DNA from 3 places in the Mesorhizobium sp. M0029 genome. Region 1 is predicted to be linked to each of the others. Evidence: predicted binding sites of a transcription regulator. Region 1 holds the regulator's gene; each other region holds the start of a gene.

The links. The regulator PhoB, encoded in region 1, activates phosphate uptake and scavenging genes when phosphate is short. The targets are predictions, from matches to a motif close to TGTCATNNANCTGTCAT.
Region 2: the regulator PhoB is predicted to act here: its motif matches at 1,247-1,263, upstream of NKJ76_RS14775 (esterase-like activity of phytase family protein).
Region 3: the regulator PhoB is predicted to act here: its motif matches at 847-863, upstream of NKJ76_RS04125 (PhoX family protein).

Annotation. Positions count from the first base shown of each region.
Region 1 is NZ_JAMYVF010000018.1:73,873-76,139, forward strand. It holds gene phoU (phosphate signaling complex protein PhoU) at 5-709, shown strand; gene phoB (phosphate regulon transcriptional regulator PhoB) at 726-1,415, shown strand; gene NKJ76_RS25270 (ROK family protein) at 1,446-2,267, opposite strand, start outside.
Region 2 is NZ_JAMYVF010000007.1:208,571-210,837, reverse strand. It holds gene NKJ76_RS14775 (esterase-like activity of phytase family protein) at 1-1,150, opposite strand, end outside; gene NKJ76_RS14770 (LacI family DNA-binding transcriptional regulator) at 1,312-2,267, opposite strand, start outside.
Region 3 is NZ_JAMYVF010000002.1:185,745-188,011, reverse strand. It holds gene NKJ76_RS04125 (PhoX family protein) at 1-791, opposite strand, end outside; gene NKJ76_RS04120 (hypothetical protein) at 909-1,304, opposite strand; gene urtA (urea ABC transporter substrate-binding protein) at 1,618-2,267, shown strand, end outside.

The sequences.
Region 1 (2,267 bases):
GATCATGGGTGAACATACCGTCGCCTCCTTCGATGAAGAGCTCGGGCAGATCAGCAAGCTGATCCGCGACATGGGCGATCTGGCAGGCTCGATGGTCAGCGGCTCGACCAGGGCGCTGCTCAATTCGGACAATGCGCTGGCACAGCGTGTCGTTTCCGACGACGCCATCATGGATGCGCGCCAGCGCGAACTGGACGACCGCGCCATCACGCTGATCGCCAAGCGCCAGCCGATGGCCAACGATCTGCGCGCCGTGGTCGGCTCGATCCGCATGGCCGGCGACCTCGAGCGCATCGGCGATCTCGCCAAGAACATCGCCAAGCGCGTCGGCACCGTGGGCCTCAGTGTCACGCCGCGCGACCTGTCGCACTCCATCGACGCCATGGCGCAGCTGGTGCTGATCCAGGTGCAAGGCGTCGTCGAGGAATATGCCGCCACCGATGCGGCAGCGCTTGCAAAACTCAGGAATGACGACGAGCGCATCGACGTCAAATACACGTCCGTGTTTCGTGAGCTCTTGACCTACATGATGGAAGACCCTCGCAACATCACCGCCTGCACGCATCTCTTGTTCTGCGCCAAGAATCTTGAGCGCATCGGCGATCATGTCACCAACATCGCCGAAAATGCGTATTATGTGCTGACCGGCCAGCAACTGCCCGCCAATCGTCCGAAGCAGGACGAGACGGCGATGGCCATGCCGGCCTGATGAGGGTGAACTGCCGATGATCGCGCCACGCATCATGGTCGTGGAGGACGAGGAACCGCTAGGCGTGCTCCTCCGCTACAACCTCGAATCCGAAGGCTATCACGTCGAGGTGGTGACACGCGGCGACGAGGCCGAGATCCGCCTGCAGGAAAACGTGCCCGATCTCCTGGTGCTCGACTGGATGGTGCCCGCTGTTTCCGGCATCGAGCTCTGCCGGCGGCTTAGAGTGCGGCCCGAAACCGAGCGGCTGCCGATCATCATGCTGACCGCGCGCGGTGAGGAAAGCGATCGCGTGCGCGGCCTGTCCACCGGCGCCGACGACTATCTGGTCAAGCCATTCTCGACGCCGGAGTTCATGGCGCGAGTGAAGGCGCTGCTGCGCCGGGCCAAGCCGGAAGTGCTGTCCAGCGTGCTCAAGGTCGGCGACATCGTGCTCGATCGAGAATCGCACCGGGTCTACCGCAAGAAGAGCGAGATCAGGCTCGGACCGACCGAGTTCCGGCTGCTCGAATTCATGATGCGCCATCCCGGCCGCGTGTTCTCGCGCAGCCAACTGCTCGACAATGTCTGGGGCGAGACGATCTATATCGACGAGCGAACCGTCGATGTCCATGTCGGGCGGCTGCGCAAGGCCGTCAACAACGGCCGCATGCCGGATGTCATCCGTACCATTCGCGGCGCCGGCTACGCGATCAGGGAAGATTAGGATGCTGCGCGTCGCGCCGTTGCCGGCCTTTCAGGCGACATGCTTGCCAGATTTGGGCTGAATGCCCGGTGCGAAAATCTCCTGGTCGACGAAGCCGAGTGCGCGCATGGCGCAGCCTTCGCGGATCAGCGGCAGTTCGTTGGGCTCGGTGTCGAAGGAGATCGACTTCGAGTGCTGGCCGCCGGCAGTCTGGGCGATGGCCTCGCGCAATGCCGGCTCGATCAGGTCGAAGGCGGCGGCGCTGACGCCTACCATGGCGACGGGTGCCGGATCGATCAGCGCAAACAGGCTGCCGAGGCCGAAGCCGAGCGCCTCGCCGGCCTTGCGATAGGCTTCGCGCTCCGGGCCGTCGGTTTCGCGGGCGCGCGCGGCGAGTGCGCGCATATCAGCGTCGCCGATATCGACCGGCTCGGCATCCTCGCCCATCATTTTGGCGCTGCGCCAGATGGCGTAGTTTCCGGCATAGGCTTCCACGCAGCCGCGCCGCCCGCAGCGGCAGAGCGCGCCGCCCGGACGGTGGATCATGTGGCCGAACTCGCCGCCCGAGGAATGGGTGCCGGTGAACAGTTCGCCTTTCAGCACCAGGCCCATGCCGATGCCGTGCGATAAGAGGATGGCGATAAAATTGTCGCGGTAGCGCTCGGGCTGGCGCCATTGCAGCGCCACCGCCATCATGTTGCAATCGTTCTCCATGGTGGCAGGAATGCCGAATTCCGCTTCCAACATGTCGGCGAAGGCAATGTCGGTCAGTGGCGTGATCGGCGACCACAGCATGGCGCGCGCCTGCGAATCGGTGATGCCCTGGATGCCCATGGCAATGCGGGCGATGCTCTGGACATCGAGGTCGGGATC
Region 2 (2,267 bases), on a different contig from region 1:
CCTTGGGCGCCAGCGGCTTGTCGGCGGCATCGAAGGCGCCGCCGGCAATGTCGGTGGCGCCAGAGACGTCGACGACGAAAATCTGGCGCAGCAGCGAAGTATCGCCCTTCACCCCCTGGCCGTTTCCGCTGTCGCGCGCCAGCATCAGGAAGGTCTTGTCGGACAGCGCCACGATTTCGCTCTGCGCGGCGACCTTGGTCTTGTCCTTGGCGTCCTTGAACACCGGCAGCGGCACGGCATATTCATGCACCAGCTTGAGATGGGCCGGGTCGGAGGCGTCGTAGACCAGCGCGCGGGTGTTCTGGCGCGTCGCGGGCGAATCGCCGCCATCCTGGCGGGGCGCCGACTGCAGCACAGTGATCAGCGACTTGCCGTCCGGCGTCAGCGCCATGCCTTCGAGGCCTTGATTGTTCTGGCGGCCGGTTTCGGGATCCTTCGGATCGGGTTCGGCTGCACCGGGGCCTGGATTGTCGGAGGCGAAGTTCGGCCCGCCCTTGCGCATCGGCACCAAAGCGGCCGGCGGCTGCGTTGCCGACAACAGATGGCCGTCGGCCGAGAAGCGGTAGATGTTGGGGCCGTATTCGTCAGAGATGAACATGGTGCCGTCGGGCAGCCGCGCGATCGCCTCATTGTCGAGCGCCAGCTTGCCATTGGCCTCGGGCAGGATCGGCAGGTCGCCATTGGCCGCGCGCACGCCGTTGAGCGGATCGAGGCCGGTGGCGTCAGCGCCCTTGTCGTCGGTGAGGAGCAGGGAATCGGCAAGCGTCGCCTTGACGCCTGTCTGTTCCTGGCCGGAGGTGGGCGTGGCGCCTAGTGCTACCGGCGTGAACTCGATGCGAATAGTGTTGAGGCGCGGCCGGTAATCGGTGGTGCCGACGACATTGTAGCCACGGTCCGGCAGCAACCAGAGCGAGCCCTTGTAGCCGTCCGCGCCACGGGTCCAGCTTGCGGCGTCGATGGACATGCCGGAGCCGGAGCCGAAGGTCTCGCCGAACTTGTCCTTCTGATCGGCCGGGATGCGGCCGACGCCGACCAGGCCCTTGTTGACGAAGCCACCAACGGTGACTGTGCTGTCGGCAAGGGCAGGGGTCAGGGCGGTAAACAGCGCCAGCGCGGCGCCGAGCGACACGGTTCGGTGCGAGATTTTCATGGAGATCCTCTTTGTGACAAGCCTTGAGCGGCGCAAAGGGGCCACCGCATCGCATCGACGATGTCGCCCTCTCGCAAAGCGGTCTAGGACGCGAAGATGATAGTTGCGTGACAGAGCGGGCCTCTTCCTTCTCCCTTGTGGGAGAAGGGAGAGACGCACTTTCAATCGCTGTCGCGCGCGATCAGCTCCAGCGGCCAGACTTCGCGGATGATGCGCGGACCTTCCGGGCCGGCAAAGGCCGGAAGCGAGGCCAGCAGCATTTCGGCCAGCCTCCGGCCCATCGGCTCCAGCGACGGACGGAAGGCGGTCAGCGCCGGCGAGAAATAACGGCAGAGCGGCGTGTCGACGATGACGATCACCGCGATGTCGTGGCCGGGCCTGATGCCCATTTCGGCCAGTGCCTTGCAGCCGCCGAGCGCCATTGCGTCATTGTTGAAGATGATGGCTGTGGGCCGGTCCTTGGAGAGCATCACGCGCGGCGTCACCTGGTAGCCTCCGGCCTCGTTGATGAAGCCGTCGGCGATCAGGCCGGGGTCGACTTCGATGCCATGCCGCCCCAGCGCGTTGCGGTAGCCGTCGAGGAACAGGTAGCCGAAGTTGAGATCAAGCGAAGGGCGGATGGCGGCAATGCGGCGGTGGCCGCGCGCGACCAGCCGGTCGACGGCTTCATCACCCGCCCTCTCGAAATCTATATCGAGCGAAGGATAGGTGTCGTCGCCGGATTGACTTCGGCCAAGCGTGGCGAAGGGAAAGCCGGCCTTGCTGAGATAGTCGATCCGATCGTCTTCCCGCCGTGTGTTGGCCAACACGACCGCGTCGGCCCGGCGCGTCTCAACCACGCGGCGCAGCCTCTCCTGCTGATATTGGCCGGGCTCGCCCATGACGACCATCAGATCCAGGTCATCCTCGGCCAGCCGGCCCTGCAGACCGATCAGGAACGGGATGAAGAAGGGTTCGCCATATTGCTGGTCGCCCGGATGCGGCTGCAGCATGAAGGCGATCGAATGGGTGGTGCCTTGCCGCAGGCTGCGGCCGGACTGGTTGGGCGAATAGTTCAATTGCTTGGCGGCGGCGAGCACGCGCTGGCGGGTGTCGGCATTGACGTCGGCGCGGCCGT
Region 3 (2,267 bases), on a different contig from region 1:
GTCGGCGCCTTTTTCGGGTCGCCGCCGAAAATGTCGGACACGCCTTCCTCGCAGGTCAGCACCGTGCCCCACGGGGTAACACCGCCGCTGCAATTATAGCTGGTGCCGAGCACTTTCGTGCCAGTCGCGTCGGCCGAGGTCTTCATCAGCGCATGGCCGGCAACCGGTCCGGAAACGGTCATTTCGGTGTTGGCGGTGATGCGGCGGTTGAGCGGGCTGTCCGCCACGGTTTCCCACTTGCCGTCCTTCACCTGCACCTCGAGGATCGAATGGCCCATCGCGGCCATGCCGAGATCGACCTGTTCCCTGGTCATCGTCTTGCCGGCATCGCCCTCGGTCATCCCCGGAAACATCACATTGGGCGAGATGTATTCGTTGTTGACGCAGAGCAGGCCATGATCGGAATTCACCGTACCCTTGGGCAGCGGCATGAAGGCGATGTAGTCGCAATTGTAGCCGAAGCGCTTTTCCTGTTCCTCCGCCGCGACCTTGTTGCCGTCGAATTCGGCGAGGCCGGCTGCAAGCGGGTCGCCCCAGCGCGCGACGATGGTCGTCTCATAGCCTTCGGCGGCGGCATGGGTCTTGCCGTAGACCCGTTTCAGCTCGGGAAAGCCGAGCGTCGACTGCGCTGTGGCGGCATGCGTTTCGCCGGCAAACAAGGAGCCGACAAAGCTGCCGCCGGCAATCAGCGCGCCGGAGGCGAGGCTGCCTTTCAAAAGAGACCGGCGCGAGACGCGCTCGGCAATGATTTCGCGGATGACGGGGGAGGATGAAGACGGTGCATTGGCCATGGTGTCTGCCTCTCAGGGTGGATGTTACGGCGCACCGTTGCCCTAGTCTGCTTAGGCAACATTCACATGACATAAGAGGAAGGTTTTGCCGCAACTGGGCGCGGCACTACGCATCGCTCAGCCCTTGGTGCAGGTCGAGGCGGTGAAGGCGCCGTCGGGCTGCTTCAGAATGATGTCGAATGACGGGGCAGTCTCGCCGTCCAGTGTTGCCTGTGTCATGGAGACGGAGTTGCCACCAGTGGTATAGCCGCCCAGCGGCCCGAGCCAGGTGATCTCGCCATTGGCGTTCATCTGATAATTGTAGCCTTGCAGCGCCGTTCCGAACGTCACCGGGCCGGTATAGACATTGCCCTTGATAGTGATGTCGCCGAGGTTGAGGAAGGCGCCGAGCAAATAGACCTCGCAATGATAGGTGCCGTCAGGAAGTTTGCCCTCGCTGAAATCGGCGCGCGCGGCGCCGCTCGTTGCCATCAGCAGCAGGATGCCGGAAATGCGTGAGATGCGAGATGTCATGACGTCTCTCTTTTGAAGGGCGAGCTTGCCCTATTTTTGCGCCGTGCCGCAACATTGTTCGCCCGGAATCCACGGCCGGAGATCAAAAACTAGGCATTTGTCCTATTTGGGCGAAAATTAGGCAAAAGTCGTGTGCGCTGCGCAAATTTGCCTCAATCAATTTTTACCGGCTGCCACTGTTTTCTCGAGGGCTAATATACCAACCGGCTGATAACGCTCGGCTATTCCATCTTCGTGAGCGGCGCCTTCGCGTTTGGCACGGCAGTTGCTTTGCATTGTCGCGGTGCAATCAAACAGCTTGGGAGTCTTCAGTATGAGGGGTAACTTCTCCACAATAACAAAAATGTTTTCGGCCGGCGTGTTCGCCGCCGGCCTGTCGATGTCGTCTCCGGCCAAGGCCGCCGAAGACACGATCAAGGTCGGCATTCTGCATTCGCTGTCGGGTACCATGGCGATTTCGGAGACGACGCTGAAAGACGCCATGCTGATGCTCATCGAAGAGCAGAACGCCAAGGGCGGCCTGCTCGGCAAGAAGCTTGAGGCGGTCGTTGTCGATCCGGCCTCCAATTGGCCGCTCTTCGCCGAGAAGGCGCGCGAGCTGATCTCCAAGGACAAGGTCGCCGCCGTGTTCGGCTGCTGGACCTCGGTGTCGCGCAAATCGGTGCTGCCGGTGTTCTCAGAACTCGACAACATCCTGTTCTACCCCGTCCAGTATGAGGGCGAGGAAAGCGAGCGCAACGTGTTCTACACCGGCGCCGCCCCGAACCAGCAGGCGATTCCCGCTGTCGATTATCTCATGAGCGAAGACGGTGGCTCGGTGAAGCGCTGGGTGCTGGAAGGCACCGACTACGTCTATCCCCGCACCACCAACAAAATCCTCGAGGCCTATCTGAAGGCCAAGGGCGTCGCCGCCGAAGACATCATGGTCAACTACACGCCGTTCGGCTTCTCCGACTGGCAGAC